DNA from 3 places in the Acidovorax sp. GW821-FHT10E04 genome. Region 3 is predicted to be linked to each of the others. Evidence: predicted binding sites of a transcription regulator. Region 3 holds the regulator's gene; each other region holds the start of a gene.
What was found. Region 3 encodes LexA, which represses DNA repair genes until DNA is damaged. Its sites were predicted from a motif close to ACTGTATNNNNATACAGT; they were not measured.
Positions count from the first base shown of each region.

Region 1: imuA (translesion DNA synthesis-associated protein ImuA) is a predicted target of LexA. The motif match lies at 2,324-2,341, and genes of this name have one in related genera.
Region 2: AC07OC_RS15660 (DNA topoisomerase IV subunit B) is a predicted target of LexA. The motif match lies at 2,836-2,853, and genes of this name have one in related genera.

Region 1 covers NZ_JBWKMT010000001.1:967,883-974,625, forward strand. Annotated here, with positions in the region: gene AC07OC_RS04400 (DNA polymerase Y subunit UmuC family protein) at 1-1,452, opposite strand, end outside; gene imuA (translesion DNA synthesis-associated protein ImuA) at 1,415-2,293, opposite strand; gene AC07OC_RS04410 (IPTL-CTERM sorting domain-containing protein) at 2,461-3,081, shown strand; gene AC07OC_RS04415 (HD-GYP domain-containing protein) at 3,148-4,458, opposite strand; gene AC07OC_RS04420 (DUF4148 domain-containing protein) at 4,932-5,219, shown strand; gene AC07OC_RS04425 (DUF4148 domain-containing protein) at 5,312-5,608, shown strand; gene AC07OC_RS04430 (GntR family transcriptional regulator) at 5,739-6,494, opposite strand; gene AC07OC_RS04435 (glycerol-3-phosphate dehydrogenase/oxidase) at 6,496-6,743, opposite strand, start outside.
Region 2 covers NZ_JBWKMT010000004.1:475,531-482,273, forward strand. Annotated here, with positions in the region: gene dapA (4-hydroxy-tetrahydrodipicolinate synthase) at 1-568, opposite strand, end outside; gene AC07OC_RS15645 (class I SAM-dependent methyltransferase) at 599-1,153, opposite strand; gene AC07OC_RS15650 (hypothetical protein) at 1,234-1,422, opposite strand; gene AC07OC_RS15655 (MFS transporter) at 1,432-2,649, opposite strand; gene AC07OC_RS15660 (DNA topoisomerase IV subunit B) at 2,887-4,872, shown strand; gene AC07OC_RS15665 (lytic transglycosylase domain-containing protein) at 4,900-5,748, shown strand; gene parC (DNA topoisomerase IV subunit A) at 5,745-6,743, shown strand, end outside.
Region 3 covers NZ_JBWKMT010000001.1:594,261-601,003, reverse strand. Annotated here, with positions in the region: gene kdsB (3-deoxy-manno-octulosonate cytidylyltransferase) at 1-386, shown strand, start outside; gene adk (adenylate kinase) at 624-1,280, shown strand; gene AC07OC_RS02760 (DUF6152 family protein) at 1,432-1,902, opposite strand; gene AC07OC_RS02755 (hypothetical protein) at 1,922-2,341, opposite strand; gene AC07OC_RS02750 (asparaginase) at 2,361-3,317, opposite strand; gene lexA (transcriptional repressor LexA) at 3,401-4,075, shown strand; gene AC07OC_RS02740 (hypothetical protein) at 4,232-4,729, shown strand; gene AC07OC_RS02735 (D-2-hydroxyacid dehydrogenase family protein) at 4,984-5,991, shown strand; gene AC07OC_RS02730 (branched-chain amino acid ABC transporter substrate-binding protein) at 6,124-6,743, opposite strand, start outside.

The DNA of each region.
Region 1 (6,743 bases), 370 kb from region 3:
CAGGCGCTCGCGAAACACCCACACCAGCCCCGCCACATCGTTGTGCGCGACGAAGTAGTCGCGCAAGGCCAGGCCGGCGCAGGGATGGGCCGGGTCTGCATCGTCGCTGCCGGCCCCAGACCACCAGCCCGCCTCGAAGCGGTGGGGACCGGCCAGCAGGCGCAGCAGGCCGTGGTGGCACGGGCGGTTGCCCTGCACGGCCAGGCGCCGTGGCGGGTTCAGCAGCCAGGTGGGCTGCAGCAGCCCGCCGGGCGTGGCGTCCAGGGCCGCGTCGGAAGCGCTGGCGGATGCACCCCGGGCCGCGGGGCGGGGGGGCACCGCCACGCGCAGCACCTCGGCCGCCGGGCGCCACTGCTGCATGCGCTCGGGGCGGTGGTCGGCCTGCAGCACCGGCGCCTGCACATGCTCGGCCCCCAGCCGGGCGGACAGGCGCTCGAGCAGCTGGTGCAAGGCCTCGCCTTGCACGCCACCCGGCAGGCCCGGGTCGCTGCCCCCACGGCCATCCGGCGGCAGGAGGCTGGCGCTGCGGTGCGCCAGCGGGGCCGCATCCAGCAGGCGCAGCCTGATCTGGTTCGCTGGCGCGGCCAGCGTGGTCCGCGCCAGGTTTTCCGCCAGGAGCCGCCGCAGATGCGCCATGTCCTGCGTGGCCTGCGCCGTGCGCACCTGCAGCGCCTGCACGGGCGCGATCATCACGCCGTCGATGCGCCGCAGGTCGTGGCGCCACGCCAGCTCCAGCCCCAGCACACCTTGCTGGCGTGCCTGCAGCCAGCCATGCAGGGCCGCGATGCCACGGTGGGCACTCCAGAGCAGCGCATCGGCCGACGCCGCCAGCGCGGGCAGCTCCAGGGTCAGCGCGAACTGTTCGGGCAGTTCCAGCCACGCATGCGCTTCGGGGGCATCGCCAAAGGCCTGGTCCAGGGCCCGCAGCACCCCCGCGCCAAAGCGCCGCGAGACCCCCGGACGCGGCAGCGCACGCAGCGCCCCCCAGGTGCGGCAGCCCATGCGCTCCAGGCTGGCCACATGCGGGCGCAAGGCGGTCAGCGCATGCAAGGGCAGCCCTGGCGGCCCCTGCGCAGGCGGCGCCCGGCCCGCCAGGGCCAGCCTCAGAAAGCCGTGCGCCACCAGCGCCGTGGGGCCGCAGCCCCACGGCGGCTGCGCACAGGGCCTGCTTCCTTCAGAAAAAACAGGCTCTCCCTGCCCGCCCGAGGTGGAAGCCGCCACGGCCCAGGCCTGCAGCACCTGCGCCAGCAAGACATCGCGCCCGCCCCAAAGCCGTTCGGTGGAGGACACTTCCAGCAGCACGGCCTCATCGTCCACCAGCGCCACGCGCGGTGTAAAACGCAGCGCCCACCAGCCCGCCGACGGCTCCATCGCCACGGCGGCTCCTGCCAGCGCCGTGGAACCGCCCTCCCTCTCATCCGGCCGTGGCCATGGCAGCGCGATCCAGTGCATGCCCCCTCCCCCCTGGCGATGCGGGCGCGGGCGCCCGACGCGGCACGGCGCCCCCGGCGGGGAGTGCAACGGCCAATGCGCCCCGGCCTTCCTCCATCATGCCCACCGCCGCGGCCTGGGCAGCACGCCGCCGTTCGGCCTGCGCCGCCAGCACCTGCGCCAGCAGAAGGTGGCATCCGGGCAATGGCAGCCCCTGCGCCAGGGGCGGCCCCCGGCGCTTGAGAATGTGCACCTGCATCCCGGGGAACACGGGCGTGCCCGCGGGCATGGGCATGCCCTGGACTTGCAGCCGCAGCAAGGCTGGCGACGCCTGGGGGGCCGCGCTGACGGGCCGAAACACCCACAGCAGCTGCTGTTGCTGGGCCGCGGCCAGCTGCAGCCGGCGCAAGGCCGCCGGCTGTGCCTGCGGCAGCCAGGCCATGACGGCCAGCACATCCCGGCACCGCAGCGCCTGCTCGGCGGCCCACAGCGCCGACATGGCCGTATCCGCCCGCACCAGGCCCAGCCGCCCGGGGGGCAGCCCCTGGGCCTGGAGCGCCGGGCCAAAAGGCTCGCACGGGGGCGCCACCACGACCACGGCCCCATGCCGCGCGGCCGTGGCCTGGGCCAGGGCGGGCAGCACCAGCTGCCATTCATGCAGGCCCGCCAAGGGCTGCAACACCTCGCTCAGCGCCCCGACAGGCCACCCTCCACCCGGTAGCTGCGCATCCAGCAGCGCATACCCCGTGGATTGCGCCTGGTGCTGTCCCGTGCCCACCAGCCCGTCCGCGTGCCAGACGCCAGGCACGGCAAATGGCAGATCGGAGGCGACAACCCGCGGGGAGTGACGTTGCGCAGGCATGGTGGGAAGAGAGGGTCCGAAAACACGAATACTGTAAATATAACCAGTATTTTGCCAGCAGCATGAAAACCTCGGAAAGGCCCGGGAAGGCCCTGCCATTCAGAGCTGGGCGGCACACGCCGCGCTCCCTACAATGGGTCGCAAAAGGAAACAGAGGGAGTCGTTCAATGAAGGCAATCCAGTCGGCAGCAGTCGCCCTGCTGCTTCTCCTGTCGGGCAACACGTTCGCCGCCTATGCGGTCTACGTTTTCGAAAGTGGCGGCAATGTGGTCGCCAGCGGCAGCGGCCGCATGAACATGGCAGCCCTCACCCCGGCCGGCAACGGGCCTCTTTTCTCCGTGGTCATCCCCTCGGCTGCGCTGATTTTCACCGGCACGGCCGGGACGGTGGAGGCCTACATGGGCGTCTCCGGGCCTCCCATGCTGGGGGCGGGAGGCCCTGTCCTCGCCGATACATCGTCGGGCGACATGGTGGGACTGGACGGCATGATGGCACCGGGGTTTGTCTTCGCCCCCCTGGGCTACGTCTCCGGATCGGCGCTCGCTTCCTCGGCCACGTGGACGGGGACCTCGCTGGCCAGCCTGGGGCTCACGCCAGGCTCCTACACCTGGACCTGGGGCGCGGGCCCCACCGCCGATTCGTTCACGGTCCACGTGGGCATCGCGCCACCCGCCGCCCCGGCTTCCATTCCAACGCTGTCCGAATGGGGCCTGGCGATCCTCTCGGCCCTCATGGCGGGATGGGCGATGCGCCATCGCCTCCCGCGGCGCCGCAACAAGGCGGCCTGAAAACACGTTGACTCACGGGCCCCGGCAAGACGCTTGCGCGCCCCCGAAAAGATCCTGAACAGGTTCTCAGAGCTTTCGGAGGGCCCAATCACACCAATCCGCCACCGCCCCATCCGCGGGCGTGGCGCGCTGCGCCAGTTGCGGCCAACGGCGGTGGCTGGCATTCAGGATGCTCTGGAGCTGCCACAGCGCCTCGCGCCCCACCAGGGCCACTTCGGCCATGCCCATGGTGTCGCCCCGCAGCTGCGCCATGAACTCGCCCTGCTGCTGGGGGTGCGAACCAGCTTCCGTCAGGGCTTTCTGAAGGGCCAGCAGGCGGGCATCGACAAATGCGAGGGCGCTCCCCGGCAGCGTCTTCGCGCTGGTTCCGGGGGGCAATGCGGCCTTGAGCTGGTCCCAGCAGGCAAAGGCTTCGGCGAGAAGGTCCATCTGGCGTGGGGCATCGTTGCCCAGGGGCATGAGCGCGGAGTCGCGGGCGACCTCCTCCTGCAGCAGGGGCAGGAGATGCGCCACCAACGCCGATGGGAACTTGCGATGGTTCAGCCGCAGCACCAGTGACAGGCGCTGCGCGGGCATGTCGTCGTATTTCTCGTAGAACGCAGCCACCACTTCGGCCAGCAGCAGGATGCGGCCCAGCACCGAGATATCCGCACCCGCCAGCCCTCGCGGATAGCCGCTGCCGTCCATGCGCTCGTGGTGTTCCAGCACCGCCACCTCCACCGGCCGGGGGTAGGCCTGGGTGTCGCGGATCATGAGCATGGCGGTGATGGGGTGCGCCACCAGGTGCTTGCGCTGCACGCCAACGACCTTGTGGTCGGGATCGCTCCAGGCCGGGTCCATGTGCAGCACGCCCAGGTCGTGCAGCAAGGCTGCGGCGGCGAGGTTGGCGCAGTCGCGCTCGCCCAGCTCGCTCTTGATGGCCAGAAACACGGCCACGGTCATCATCTGCAGGCTGTGCTGGAAAAGTTCAGGCCGCTGCTCGCGCATCACGGTGAGTTTGCAGGCCATGGAGGGAGGCAAGGGCAGCGAGCGCAGCGGCGCCAGCAGCCGGGCAGCCGAACCCAGCGTTTCGGCCAGCAGCCGGGGCAGCACCTCCCGCTCCACCAAGGCCTGCCCCGCAGCCAGCAAGGCAGGCACATCCACGGGATTGTCGATGGACAGGTGCCGGTCAATCGGCTCGCGCAGCTTGTGCTGCACCAGGCGGTCGTACAGGCGGCCATCGATGCGGGCCCCCTTCTCGACCAGCTTGATGCCGTTGTCGGTGTAGATGGCGGCGTCAGCGACCACCATGCGCCGATCGGCCATGTCGGTCAACGCGCGCAGGTAGTGGGGGCTGTCCGCGGTGTCGATGCCCGCAGGTACAAGAGAGTCTGTCATGCAAGAACACAAAGGGTTACCTTGGACTATATGACGTTCCCTCCCTGTGTATCGCCCCGGCCGCCTTGGGCATGCGGTACCTTGATGCAGATCAAGCGCCTGGCGGCAGTACGCGGATGCCGGGCGCAATCCTGGGGGCGCCACGTAGGCGGAACTCGCGCCAGCCGTCCTTCGCATGGGCATTGCCCCGGTTTCCCATCGTTCCTGAAAAACGCCCTACTCGCCAGGATTCGAGGCGCCAAAACCCCATTGCTGCCACAAAAATGTGGGTAAACCCTGCCTTTTCACACCCTCATTGTTTCCAATACCGGAACAGTTAGTTTGCGACCCGGTGGTTTTTCTTCGCGCCCCATCCACGTACAGTTCATCCCATCGATGAGCCGAACCCGCAAGGCGACTCACCGAACCCGGTTCAGAAATGGTTTTTGTCCCGGTTTTTCTGAGACGCTTTTTTCTTCCTGAAGGATTTCATCATGAACAAGACCGCCCGCTTCCTCTCCATCGCCGCCGTGGCCGCTTTCGCTTCTTTCGGTGCCCAGGCTGATGAAGCCGATGCCTCGCAGTTCGCCACGAAGTTCGAGACGAACCGCACCCGCGCCGAAGTGGCCGCCGAAGCCGCCACCGTGGCCCAGACCCGCTCCATCGAGCCCGCAGGTTCGCGTGTGGTGACCTACAAGTCCACGGCCGACCGCGCCGCCGTGCGTGCCCAGGCCGCCGATGCCGTGCGCACCGGCCAGATCCCTTCGGGTGAGCGTGGTTGATCAGCGTTTGATTCGCTGAATCCAGGCCCTCTCCTGCTGCGTATTTCCAAGTACATCGCCCTCATTTTTTTGAATTTCACCGGAGTTTCACCATGAACAAGACCGCACGCTTCCTCTCCATCGCCGCCGTGGCCGCTTTCGCTTCTTTCGGTGCCCAGGCCGACGAGGCCGATGCATCGCAGTTCGCCACGAAGTTCGAGACGAACCGCACCCGCGCCGAAGTGGCCGCCGAAGCCGCCACCGTGGCACAGACCCGCTCCATCGAGCCCGCAGGTTCGCGCGTGGTGACCTACAAGTCCACCGCCGACCGCGCCGCCGTGCGTGCCCAGGCCGCCGATGCCGTGCGCACCGGCCAGATCTCGGCGGGCGAAATCGGCAACGCCATGTAATTGCTGTGCGGCGGGGCGGCCATGCCCCCCGTTCCTTCCGCGCGGTGGTTGCCATGAAGGCATGAATGACAAACGGGCTCCTGCGGGAGCCCGTTTTGCCTGGAGAGACTGCCCGCGCCTCAGGGGGTCATCATGTCGTTGTCTGCACGTGCAGGCGGCTCGACTTGCAGCGGTGCAAGGCGTTGTAGTACTCCAGGCGGCGGCCGTTGGCGCCATAGGCGATGGACTCGATGCGCAGCAGCGGCTCGGGGCTTGCCAGCTGCAGCAGTTCGCAGGTCTCGGCGTCGGGCAGCACGGCGTCGATCCAGCGCTCGGCGCGCACCAGCCGCACCCCGTACTGGCGGCGCAACACGTCGTAGAGCGAGCGGTCGTCCAGGCGCATGCGGTGCAGGCCGGGCGCCAGGTCGGCGGGCACCACGGTTTCCACCAGCAGGCGCAGCTCGCCGTCCACGCTGCGCAGCCGCTTCAAGGCCACCACCTGGGTGTCGTCCGTGAGGCCCAGCGCGCTGATCTCCTGCGGCGTGGGTGCGCGCAACTGCTGACCAAGGACCTGGGTGCGCACCGAACGGCCCTTGCGCTCCATCTCGTCGGAGAAGCCGAGCACGGTGGAAACGAAATCCTCGTCGCGCTCGCGCGCCGCGACAAACGCACCACGGCCCTTGATCTTGTAGATCAGGTTGTTGCGCACCAGGTCGGCCAGCGCCTCGCGCACCACGATGCGCGAGATGCCGAACTGCTCGCCCAGTTCGGCCTCGGACGGCAGCTTGGCGCCGATGGCCAGTTCGCCCTGCAGTATCTGCAGGCGCAGGGCATCGCGGAACTGCGCCCACAGGGGCGATTCGGAGTTGCGGTCGAGCAGGGGCTGGAGTTCGGTCGGTGAATTCACGTCAGGACGGGCTCAGGGCCGGGTGGATGGTCAATGATGCATGGAAAGCCGGCGCTGCATCGGTGTGATCAGGGACTGCGGGAGCCAGGCGCACGCCATGGCGTTCGCGCAGTGCGGTGGTGCAATTGTGCAGTTCCTGCCGTTCGCGCCCCGCATCCCAGCCCAGCGCCCGTGCGGCGATGCCCGCCATTTCGGCCAGCGCCGCGTCCGTGACGAGGCCGCGGATGGCCAGCAGCGTGCGCCGGATCA
Region 2 (6,743 bases), on a different contig from region 3:
CGGCGAAGCCCTTGGGCACATCGCGGATGAGCCACTGCGCACGCTCGATGTTGCCGGTGGCTTCCTTGATGCCGATGATGCCGGGCACCTGGGCCAGGCGCAGCACGGTGTCGTGCTGCATATCGGCCACCGAGCGGCCGGGCACGTTGTACAGCACGATGGGCAGGTCGCCCGTGGCTTCGGCGATCGCCTTGAAATGCTGGAACTGGCCCTCTTGCGTGGGCTTGTTGTAGTAGGGCACGACCTGCAGCTGGCTGTCGGCCCCGACGCCGCGCGCGAACTTGGCCAGTTCGATGGCTTCGGCGGTGGAGTTGGCGCCGCAGCCCGCCATGATGGGCACGCGCTTGGCGGATTGCTCGACGGCCACGCGGATGATTTCGCAGTGTTCTTCGACATTGACGGTGGGCGATTCGCCCGTGGTGCCCACCACACCGATGCAGTCGGTGCCTTCGGCGATGTGCCAGTCGATCAGTTTGCGCAGGGCCGGGTAGTCCACGCTACCGTCCTCGTGCATGGGGGTGACGAGGGCGACGATGCTGCCGGTAAGGGGGACGGAGGAAGAGGTCATGTCCGCAGTGGTAAACGGTAAAAGGGCATTCTAACTAGGCGGCATGGCCAAAAGATTCCGCGAGGGGCCGCCAGCGTGCGGGAGTTCCCGCACGGCCGTGATGCGTTGCACGAAACGGTCGGGGTTTTGCAGGAAGCCGTCCTCGTAGGCCACGGTGCGCAGCCCGGCGCAGGCGCTCAGCAATTCCCCGGGCGCCAGCAGGAATTCCGGCCGCGCAGGGCGGCCCACGGTGCCGTTGCCGTGCGCAAAGGTTTCGTAGATCAGCACGCCACCCGGTGCGACGCTCTCCACCAGGGTGGGCAGCAGGGGCCGCCACAGGTAGTTGGTGACGACCACGGCGCCAAACCGGCGGCCCGCCAGCGGCCATGGGCCGTTCTCGATGTCGGCCAGGACGAGTTCCCCCAGCCCCTCGCAGGCGGCCAGGGCCTCGGCAGAGCGGTCCACCCCCACCACGGGGTGGCCCAGGCCATGCAGCCAGCGCAGGTGGCGCCCGGCGCCGCAGGCCACGTCGAGCACCGTGCTGCCCGGCGCGATCAGGTGGGACCAGCGGCGGACCCAGTCGGAAGCGGCTTCGTTACCGTGCATTTGCTATTGAAAATATAGCTATCAGCGCTTATTCATCAAGCGCTGGCGGCCAAAAAGACTTGAAAGTGGATGGCGCGGGCTCAGAAACACGCCCACATCTGGTCGGCCAGCATCACCATGAAGTCCGGCACCGTGTACATGCCAAACACCGCCAGGCACAGCACCACGGCAACTGTCCAGGCCAGCCAGCGCCAGGGCCGTGGCATGCCGTGGCCGGGCGAGGTCGAGGGGGCGCTGCTGGCGGTGGACATGAGGATGTTCGGATGCAAGGGCCGTGTTCAGGCGGGCTGGGCGGCGCCGCGCGGGATGGGGCTTTCCCGGACCGGCAGGTTCACCAGCCCGGCAAACACCCCCAGCGCGATGGCGATGTACCAGACGATATCGTAGCTGCCCGTGGCGTCATACAGATAGCCGCCCAGCCACACGCCCAGGAAGCTGCCGATCTGGTGGCTGAAGAACACGAAGCCGCCCAGCATCGACAGGTGCTGCACGCCAAAGATCTGCGCGATGGTGGCGTTGGTGGGCGGGATGGTGGACAGCCACAGCGTGCCCATCACGGCCGAGAACACATACACCGACAGCGGCGACAGCGGCACGAGCAGGAACACGGTGATCACCGCCGCGCGGGCAAAGTAGATGAAGGCCAGGATGAACCGCTTGGGCATGCGCTGGCCGAGGGTGCCGGCCACGTAGGTGCCCAGCACGTTGAACAGGCCGATCAGCGCCAGCGCGTAGCTGGCCACCTGGGGCGACAGGCCATGGTCCTTCAGGTAGCTGGGCATGTGCACCCCGATGAACACCACCTGGAAGCCGCACACGAAATAACCGGCCATCAGCAGGTTGAAGCTCGGGTAGCGGAACGCCTCGCCCAGCGCCTGCACGATGGTCTGCTCGCGCTTGGGCGGCGCGGCGCCCTTGAAGCCCGGCTCCCGCAGGCCAAAGGCCAGCGGCACGATGAGCAGCACGGCCATCGACAAGGCCAGCAGCGCCTGCTGCCAACCCAGTCCGGCGATCAGCCAGCCCTCCACGGGCACCATGAGGAACTGGCCGAACGAACCTGCGGCCGCCGCCACGCCCATGGCCCAGGACCTGCGCTCCGGCGCGATCTGGCGGCCCAGCACACCGTAGATCACGGCGTAGGTGGTGCCCGCCTGCGCGGCGCCGATCAGTACGCCGGCCGTCAACGCAAACAGGGTGGTCGTGGGCGACAGCGCCATGCCCGCCAAACCCAGGCCATAGAGCACCGCGCCGCCGATGAGCACGCGGAACGCCCCGAACCGGTCTGCCGCCATGCCCGCAAAGATGCCGATCAGGCCCCAGGACAGGTTCTGGATGGCGATGGCCAGCGCGAACGACTGGCGGGTCCAGCCCATCTCCTGCGTGATGGGCAGGAGCCAGAGCCCGAACCCATGGCGGATGCCCATGGACAGGGTCACGATGGCCGCGCCGCATGCGAGCACCTGGAACATGGACAGTTTGGGAGGATTCATATGCATGCGCAGGAATGTAGCGAGATTGGGCGAAACGCGCTGATACACCGGGGACCAATACAGTTGGCAGCGGGGTTGCCGCCAGGCCTGCTGCGCGGGACCGTCCTTTGTGTTGCAACCCGCCCCCAGCCACTCTGTCTGCCGCCGCCCCCGGGCCTGGGGGGCCCGGAGCACGCTGCCAGTGTTGTCATGACTGTTTTTTCATCCAGCTATTGCGCTGCTGCCGCACTACAATCCGCCGCTATGTCTGCCAAACCGTCTTCCGTGTCCCCCAGTAGTGACTATTCCGAAGGGTCGATCCGCGTGCTCAAGGGCCTGGAGCCCGTCAAGCAGCGCCCGGGCATGTACACCCGCACCGACAACCCCCTGCACATCATCCAGGAGGTGCTGGACAACGCCGCCGACGAGGCGCTGGCCGGCCATGGCAAGAAGATCAAGGTCACGCTGCACGCCGACGGCTCGGTGAGCATCGAGGACGACGGGCGCGGCATCCCCTTCGGCATGCACCCCGAGGAAAACGCGCCGGTGATCGAGCTGGTCTTCACCCGCCTGCACGCGGGCGGCAAGTTCGACAAGGGCAAGGGCGGTGCCTACAGCTTCTCGGGCGGCCTGCACGGCGTGGGCGTGAGCGTGACCAACGCGCTGGCCACCCGCCTGGAAGTGAGCAGCCACCGCGAAGGCAAGGTCGCCCGGCTGGTGTTTTCGGCCGGCGATGTGGTCGAGGCCCTGGTGACCCGCGCGCTGGAAGCCGGCGAGCGCAAGCAGGGCACGACCGTGCGCGCCTGGCCTGATGCCAAGTATTTCGAGTCGAGCGCGCTGCCCATGGGCGAGCTCACCCACCTCTTGCGCAGCAAGGCGGTGCTCATGCCCGGCGTGTCCGTGACCCTGGTCAACGAGAAGACGCGCGACACCCAGACCTGGCAGTACAAGGGCGGCCTGCGCGACTACCTGATGCAGACGCTCAGCGGCGACCCGGTGATCCCGCTCTTCGAGGGCGAGGGCTTTGCCGACCGCAACAACGAGAGTTTTGCCGAGGGCGAGGGCGCCTCCTGGTGCGTGGCCTTCACCGAAGACGGCCAGCCCATGCGCGAGAGCTACGTCAACCTGATTCCCACCAGCGCCGGCGGCACGCACGAAAGCGGCCTGCGCGACGGCCTGTTCAATGCCGTCAAGAGCTTCATCGAACTGCACAGCCTGCTGCCCAAGGGCGTGAAGCTGCTGCCCGAGGACGTGTTCGCCCGTGCCAGCTACGTGCTCTCGGCCAAGGTGCTCGATCCTCAGTTCCAGGGCCAGATCAAGGAGCGGCTGAACTCGCGCGACGCGGTGCGCCTGGTCAGCGGCTTCGTGCGCCCGGCGCTGGAGCTCTGGCTCAACCAGCACGTGGACTACGGCAAGAAGCTGGCAGAACTCGCCATCAAGGCCGCGCAGACGCGCCAGAAGGCCGGCCAGAAGGTCGAAAAGCGCAAGGGCTCGGGCGTGGCCGTGCTGCCCGGCAAGCTCACCGACTGCGAAAGCCGCGACATCGCCCACAACGAAGTCTTCCTGGTCGAGGGCGACTCCGCCGGCGGCAGCGCCAAGATGGGCCGCGACAAGGAAAGCCAGGCCATCCTGCCGCTGCGCGGCAAGGTGCTCAACACCTGGGAGGTGGAGCGCGACCGCCTGTTCGCCAACAACGAGATCCACGACATCTCGGTGGCCATCGGCGTGGACCCGCACGGCCCGAACGACACGCCCGACCTCACGGGCCTGCGCTATGGCAAGGTCTGCATCCTGTCGGACGCCGATGTGGACGGCTCGCACATCCAGGTGCTGCTGCTCACGCTGTTCTTCCGCCACTTCCCCAAGCTCATCGAGACCGGCCACATCTACGTGGCGCGCCCCCCGCTGTTCCGCGTGGACGTGCCCGCGCGCGGCAAGAAGCCCGCCGCCAAGATGTATGCGCTGGACGACGGCGAGCTCACCGCCATCCTCGACAAGTGCGCCAAGGACGGCGTGGCCCGCGAGAAGTGCCAGATCAGCCGCTTCAAGGGCCTGGGCGAGATGAACGCCGAGCAGCTGTGGGAAACCACGCTCAACCCCGACACCCGCCGCCTGCTGCCGGTGCAACTGGGCGACATGGACTTCGCCGCCACCGAAGGCCTGATCACCAAGCTCATGGGCAAGGGCGAGGCGGCCTCGCGGCGCGAGCTGATGGAACTGCACGGCGATGCGGTCGAGATCGACATCTGACCGGACCCGCCACCTACGGTGTCTGTGATGAGGAATCCACACAAAAACAGGCTCTTACGCTTGTATTTATTGGGCTTGCTGCTATGTTTTGTGCAGCAATCGGCCCAGGCGGACCTGTGGGCGCACGTGGACGAGCGGGGCGTGACGCATTTCGCCGCCGAGCAGGTGGACACGCGCTACCAGCTGTTTTTTCGTGGCAATGATTTCGACTCGACCCGCGACGCCCCGGCCAACGCACCGCCCATGCCCTACGCGCTGCCTGCGGCCGGCGCGCGCTTGCTGGCCTTTTTTGACATCGCGCCCGACTACAAGCGCGTCAAGCACCACCTGCGCGCCGCCGCCAGCAAGCACGGCGTGGACTACGAATTGCTGCAGGCCGTGATCGCCACGGAATCCGGCTTCGACGCCACGGCCGTGTCGCCCAGGGGCGCCGTCGGGCTCATGCAGGTGATGCCCGCCACGGCCAGCCGTTTTGGCGTGAGCGCGGATGCCAGGCGCTCGGTGGAGCAGAAGCTGGCCGACCCGGCCGTGAACGTGCCCACCGGCACGCGCTATCTGCGCCACCTGCTGGACCTGTTCCCCGGCCGCATGGACCTGGCCGTGGCCGCCTACAACGCCGGTGAAGGCGCGGTGCAAAAGGCGGGCAACCAGATTCCGGCCTTCAAGGAAACGCAGAACTATGTGCGCACCGTGCTGGGCCTGTACGCCCAGCTCAAGCCGCCAGCGCCGGTGCTGGCGCAGCGCGCCGTGCCCGGCCGCGTGCGCATGGAGCTTTCGGGGGGCGCGCAGAACCGGGGCAACCTGCCGCCCACCCGCGTGGCGCAGACGCAAAGCGCCCCCCAGAACGTGAACCCAGAAACTGTACCCAACGAATGAGCGACCAACCCACTCTCGATTTCACCACCGCCGGCGATGACGGAGGCGACTCCCTGGGCCTGGCGGGCTATGCCCAGCGCGCCTATCTGGAATACGCGCTGTCGGTCGTCAAGGGCCGTGCGCTGCCCGATGTGTGCGACGGCCTCAAGCCCGTGCAGCGGCGCATTCTGTATTCGATGGACCGCATGGGCCTGGGCTACAGCGGCCCCACGCGCAACACGGCGGCCAAGCCGGTCAAGAGCGCCCGCGTGGTGGGCGACGTGCTGGGCCGCTTCCATCCGCACGGCGACCAGTCGGCCTACGACGCCCTGGTGCGCATGGCGCAGGACTTTGCCCAGCGCTACCCGCTGATCGACGGCCAGGGCAACTTCGGCAGCCGCGACGGCGATGGCGCCGCGGCCATGCGCTACACCGAGGCGCGCCTGTCGCGCATCACCAGCCTGCTGCTCGACGAGATCGACGAGGGCACGGTCGATTTCATGCCCAACTACGACGGCAGCACGGAGGAGCCGCGCCAGCTGCCCGCGCGGTTGCCGTTCGCGCTGCTCAACGGCGCCAGCGGCATCGCCGTGGGCCTGGCCACCGAGATCCCGAGCCACAACCTGCGCGAGATCGCCGATGCCTGCATTGCGCTCATCAAGACACCTTCGCTCAGCGCCGAAGACCTGCTGGCCCTGGTGCCCGGGCCCGACTACCCGGGTGGGGGGCAGATCATCAGCGCTGCGTCCGACATCGCCGACGCCTACCGCACCGGCCGCGGCAGCCTCAAGGTGCGCGCGCGCTGGAAGATCGAGGAACTCGCGCGCGGCCAGTGGCAGCTCGTCGTCAACGAGCTGCCCCCGGGCGTGAGCTCGCAGAAGGTGCTCGAGGAGATCGAGGAAATCACCAACCCCAAGGTCAAGGCCGGCAAGAAGGCGCTGAGCCAGGACCAGACCCAGCTCAAGGCCAGCATGCTGGCCGTGCTGGACGTGGTGCGCGACGAGTCGAGCAAGGAC
Region 3 (6,743 bases):
CCGACTACGCCAACCCCAACGTGGTGAAGGTGGTGCTGGACGCGCGGGGCCTGGCGCACTACTTCAGCCGGGCGCCCATCCCCTTCGCCCGCGACCATGCCGCAACGCCCTGGTGGCAAGGCGCCGCCCAGGCGGCCACACCCGGCGTCGCCGCCCTGGCGGGGTTCGCGCCTTTGCGGCATGTGGGCATCTACAGCTATCGTGCCGGCTTCCTGCGGGAATTTCCGGCGCTGGCGCCAGCCCCCACCGAAGCCGTGGAAGCGCTGGAGCAGTTGCGCGCGCTGTGGCACGGCCACCGCATCGCGGTGCACCTGGCCAGCACCGCCCCGGGGCCTGGCGTGGACACCCCCGAGGATCTGGAGCGGGTCCGCAGCCTTTTCCGCTGACGGACGCCCCGGCGGCCCCGTGGCGCGGGGACCTGCCCGCGCCACCGTGCAGGGCACTATCCGCACCGCGACACCCTGGCCGCCGCGCGGTACGGCGTGTAAGTCAGCGCAAGGTGGTCGCATGCTATCCTCGCCCGCAACGAGAGCACCGCATCCCGGGCGCACAGAACGGCTTCAGGCGCCCTTCGAACGTCCCCGCCAGCGGCGCCAACCGATTTCTAACCTTCGAGGACTTCCATGAGACTGATTCTGTTGGGCGCGCCTGGCGCCGGAAAGGGCACGCAAGCCACGTTCATCTGCCAGAAATACGGCATCCCGCAAATCTCCACCGGCGACATGCTGCGGGCGGCGGTGAAGGCGGGCACGCCCTTGGGCCTGCAGGCCAAGGCCGTGATGGATTCGGGTGCCCTGGTCAGCGACGACATCATCATCGGTCTCGTGAAGGAACGCATCACGCAGGCGGACTGCGCCAACGGCTTCCTGTTCGACGGCTTTCCCCGCACCATTCCCCAGGCCGACGCCATGAAGGCGGCGGGCGTCAAGCTCGACTACGTGCTCGAAATCGATGTGCCTTTTGACGCCATCATCGAACGCATGAGCGGCCGCCGCTCGCACCCTGCCAGCGGCCGCACCTACCACGTCAAGTTCAACCCCCCCAAGGTGGAAGGCAAGGATGACCTGACGGGCGAGGAACTGATCCAGCGCGAAGACGACAAGGAAGAAACTGTCAAGAAGCGCCTGCAGGTCTACAGCGACCAGACGCGCCCCCTGGTGGACTACTACAGCAGCTGGGCCCAGGCCGAGCCCGACGCCGCCCCCAAGTACCGCGCCATCAGCGGCACGGGCAGCGTGGAAGAAATCACCGCGCGCGCGCTCCAGGCGCTGGCCAGCTGAGCGCGAGGGTCACGCCCCAGGACCAGCGACGCCATGGGGCACCAGGGCGTCGCTTTTCTTTTGGGAGGTGCCGGTGGCCCCGTCAGGCGCGCCGTGGCACCAGCGGGCCAGACCCTCATGGCCCCGGCCTTGCCACCCATCCTGGTTTTGTTCAGGCCGGACTGGAGCGCAGGCCGTAGGCCTTGCCGTCCACGAAAAGGTATTCCGCGCGCAGCACCGCATCGCCCTTCTCATCGCGCAGGGTGAAGCCCACCACCGACAGGTCCGTGCCGGGCTTGATCTCCTGCACCTGCCAGGCCTGCATGCGTGTCAGGGGCGCCAGCTCGATCTCCCAGCGGCGGTCCTTGCGGGTGGGCAGCACCGCCTTGGCCAGCAAGGCCTTGCCGTCCACGGGCGAGGCCTGGGCGGGCACCGCGCGCTGCGCCAGGTCCGCGGGAAGCCGCAACTGCGCGGGAAGCTCCAGCTCCAGCTCGGCATGGGGGTTTTGCCAGCGCACCTTGCGCACCGTGCCTTCCAGATAGATGGGGCGCTCGGCATCAAAACTGCTCCAGCCATGGTGGGCGCGCGCCCAGAGCGGAACCATCGCAGTGGCCAGGAGCAGGCGGCGGCGTTGCAGACTCATCGGTTCTCTCCTTGTCAGGTCACAGATAGGCGATCCAGCGGCCACAGACCACCACGGCCAGCCAGATCAGCGTGGACGCCAGCATCTGCACCCGGGCCAGGGCGTCCAGGCGCGCCAGCGATCCACGCCCATGGAACCACGCGGCGTTGCAGCCCGCAAGCATTAACAGCAGCATCTTCAAGGTGAATGCGCGGCTGGCGAGCAGCTCGGAAGGCTGGGTGGCGAACATCAGCAGGCCCGATGCCGCCGCCAGGCCAAAGCCGCACAATGCCAGCGACAGGCTGAGCCGCGCAAGGTCCTTGACGGGCAGCGCCGCCCCCCGGCCAAACACGCGCAACTCCAGCAGCACCAGGTTGCCCAGCAGCAGGGCAATGCCAACGATGTGCACCACTTCCAGCGCCGGGTAGGCCCAGGCGTGTGTCTTGAGGGCTGCAAACAACACTGGACAGCCTTCGCACTCAGCGCATCAGGTCCAGCATCAGCGAGATCCGGGCCTTCAGGGGCGGCAGCCCGCCGGAATCAGGCAGCAGGTCACCAGGCTTGGGCAGCACCCGCCCCTCGGCGCAGCGCGTGGACCGGACCACCCGCACGCCCACCTCCTGCGCGCGCAGCAATGCGGCTTCCAGAAGGTGGTGGATGGTGCCGTTGCCGGTGCATGCCACCACCAGCCCCTGGACGCCGTCACGCACCAGCGCATCCACCATGGCGCCCGTGGCGCCCGCGTGGCTCATGATCACCTCCACGCGGGGCCAGGCCGCTGCATTTGCTATATTTTGCAGAGCACCACACGCATGCTTGGCGGGCGGTATCGGCCAATCCTGCGCAAGGCGAATGGCGCCCTCCTCCACCCACCCCAAAGGCCCGGCCTCGCCCGAACTGAGCGCATGGACACGGTACGGATGCACCTTCTGGACCTGCTGTGCGCCGTGGACCTCGCCAGCGGCCACTGCGAGCACGCCGCGGGCACCCGCAGCCACCGCGACCGCCACGGCATCCAGGAGATTTTGCGGCCCGTCGGGCGTGAGCGCCGTGGCCGGGCGCATAGCACAGGTCAGCACCACGGGTTTCAGCCGGGTATCCAGCACCTGGTTCAGGAACCAGGCCGTCTCCTCCAGCGTATCGGTGCCGTGGGTGATGACCACCCCGCGCACGGAGGCGTCCTGGAGGTGATGGGCGCAGCGCAGCGCCAGGGCCTGCCACACCCCGCCGTCCATGTCCTTGCTGTCGATCTGAGCCACCTGCTCCGCCACGAGCATGCCACCGGCCGCCTCCTGCAATCCGGGGACCGCTGCCAGCAGCTGCTCCACCCCGACCTGCGCGGCGGTGTACCCGATGTTGTCGCCCGCCTGTGCCGACGTGCCGGCAATGGTTCCTCCAGTGCCCAAAACCACAATTTTTTGCCCACTCACTTGCATACTCCGAAAAACTGGTAAAAAATACAGTTACTGGATTAAAAAACAGTTGTCCTTCACTGTAGCCGCCTCCACCGGAAACCACCATGCTCGACAACCCGAAACTCACGGCCCGCCAGCAACAGATCCTGGACCTCATCCAGACCGCCATTGCACGCACAGGGGCGCCTCCCACCCGCGCCGAAATCGCGGCTGAACTGGGCTTCAAGTCGGCCAATGCGGCAGAAGAACATCTGCAGGCCCTCGCACGCAAGGGCGTGATCGAACTGGTGAGCGGCACATCGCGGGGCATCCGGTTGCGCAGCGACACGCTGCGCTCCATCAATGCAGCGCGCGGCAGCCAGTTCCACCTGCCCATTCCCGGGCTCTCCCAACTGGTCCTGCCCCTGGTGGGGCGTGTGGCGGCGGGTTCGCCCATTCTCGCGCAGGAACACGTCGACCAGACCTACAGCGTGGAAAACAGCCTGTTCCAGCACAAGCCCGACTACCTGCTCAAGGTGCGTGGCATGTCCATGCGCGATGCCGGCATCATGGACGGCGACCTGCTGGCCGTGCAGTCCACCCGCGAGGCGCGCAACGGCCAGATCATCGTGGCCCGCCTGGGAGACGACGTGACGGTCAAGCGCCTGCGGCGCACCGCCACGGCCATCGAGCTGCTGCCTGAAAACCCGGACTACCCGGTCATCGTGGTACAGCCTGGCGAACCTTTCGAAATCGAAGGTCTCGCGGTAGGCCTCATTCGCAACACCATGCTGATGTAGCCGGTCCCGGCTGCTGGTCCATTCACTACCGCATTGCAGGTGGCGGGCGTTTGGTGTGCCGGGCAAACCGGCACGCCAGCCCTGCGGTGCGGGTTCAATTTGCAATCCTGCCTATGTCCAACCCCCGACCTTCGGAGTTTTCACATGGGAATTGCCTTGACCACCTTATCCGCCTTCTCCGTGCCGCTGCGCTCGCTGACGCGCTGGTTTCACTCGACCGCCGCGCTCGCGGTGCCGTCTGCGGCAGGTTCGCCCCCACCCCGTTCCCCCCACGATGGCACGGACCGCGGCGACGGCCGGGGCACGGCCGGCTCCAGGAGCATCCACCGCCCGCAGGGTCTCCCTGGCCCACGTCCGCTGCGCGGCAACTGGCCCTTCACGGTCAACACGCCCCAGACGCCCCCCGCCGAAAGTCCCGGGCGGCAGGCCGCCACCCGCAGAGCACCGCCCGCGATGCCGGTACCGCCCGCAGGAAGCCGCAGCGCCTGCGCCGCGCCGCGGCCCACCGATGGATCGGGCCGCCGGACCGCCAAGGTCTTGCGCAGGATCTCAGCCCCCGGCACGGGCCGGCTGGTGATCGCCGGCAGGATGGCCGACGTGTGCGCGGAACTGGACCGCATGGTGGCCTGCGAGGGAGCCCTGCAGGCCTCTTGAGACCAAGATACTTCCTTCATCACGGGCCAACGGCACGGTCCTCGTTGGCGTGTGGCGTTCCTTCTCGAAAGAGATGGATCTGCGGGCGTGAGAAAAACGGCCGGGGAGCGATGGCACGGCCCCGCCACGTCCTGCCATGGGCGGCAGCGTTTTGCGGGATGCGCCAACACTCCGTCACCAAAAGCCCCGTACTTTGATGCCCCAGGACGGCGGCCCGGTGAATGCCGGTGGCGCCACCAAGGCACAATATCGGGATGAACATTGTGATTCTCGACGACTACCAGGACGCAGTCCGCAAGCTGCACTGCGCATCCCGGCTCGACGCGTACACCGCCAAGGTCTACACCAATACCGTCAAAGGACTTGGGCAGCTTTCTGTCCGCCTGAAGGATGCCGACATCATCGTTCTGGTGCGGGAGCGCACACAGATCACGCGCCAACTGGTGGAAAAGCTTCCCCGCCTCAAACTGATCGCGCAAACCGGCAAGATCGGCAGTCACATCGACGTGACGGCGTGCACGGAGCGGGGCATTGCCGTGGCCGAGGGCATAGGGTCCCCGGTGGCCCCGGCCGAACTGACCTGGGCCCTCGTGATGGCAGCCATGCGCAGGCTGCCGCAGTACATCGCCAACCTCAAGCACGGCGCCTGGCAGCAGTCGGGGCTGAAGACCGCATCCATGCCCGCCAACTTCGGCCTTGGCAACGTGCTGCGCGGCAAAACGCTGGGCATTTGGGGATATGGCCGCATCGGACAGCTCGTGGCTGGCTACGGACGCGCTTTCGGCATGAACGTGCGTATCTGGGGCCGCGAGGCGTCCCGCGCCCAGGCCTTGACGGACGGCTACCAGGCCGCGACCACGCGCGAGGAGTTCTTCTCGCAGTGTGACGTGATCTCGCTGCACCTGCGCCTCAACGATGAAACGCGCGGCATCGTCTCGCTGGAAGACCTGTCTTGCATGAAGCCCACCTCCCTTCTCGTCAACACATCGCGGGCCGAATTGATCGAGCCCGACGCGTTGATCGCAGCGTTGAACCGGGGCCGTCCCGGCATGGCGGCGGTCGATGTGTTCGAGAGCGAACCCATCCTTCAGGGCCACGCCTTGCTGCGGCTGGAGAATTGCATCTGCACGCCCCACATTGGCTATGTCGAGCAGGACAGCTATGAGCTGTACTTTGGCGCGGCATTCGACAACGTGGTGAATTTCATCAAGGGCACGCCCACCAATATCGTGAATCCAGGCTCGCTTCAGGTAAGACGCTAGCCAGCAGGGCAACAACCGGGCCGCTTGCGCCATCGACGGCGCGGGTGCCCAATAAAAAAGGCTTCCCGAGGGAAGCCTTTTTTGAGCCCGGCAGGGCACAGGGGCCCTGCAGCGCGGTACCGCGCTGACTAATTACAGCGGGGTCTTCTTGCCGTCCTTGTAGACGTACAGGGTGATGGCGGGGTTCTTCATTTCGCCGTTGGGTTCGAAGGCGATGGTGGAGGTCACGCCCTTGAAGCTGGCCTTGGCCAGTTCGTTCACGTACACCTTGGGGTCCACGGAGTTGGCACGCTTCATGGCGTCCACCAGCAGGAACGTGGCGTCATAGGTGTAGGGGCTGTACACCTGGAACTGGTTGGGGTACTTGGCGTCGTACTTGGCCTTCCAGGCCGTGCCGCCAGGCATCTTGGCCAGCGAAGAACCGCCTTCGGCGCAGATCACGTTGCCCAGGGTCTTGGCACCGGCGGCCAGCTTGGCGATTTCCGACGTGCAGACGCCATCACCACCAAAGTACTTCACGTTGCCCATGCCCAGCTGTTCCATCTGGCGCAGCATGGGGCCGGCTTGTGGGTCCATGCCGCCGTAGAACACGGCATCAGGGTTCTTGGACTTGATGGCGGTCAGGATGGCCATGAAGTCGGTGGCCTTGTCGGTCGTGAACTGCTCGTCCACCACCTTCATGCCCTTGGCCGTGGCCGTCTTCTTGAACACGTCTGCCACGCCTTGGCCGTAAGCGGTACGGTCGTCGATGA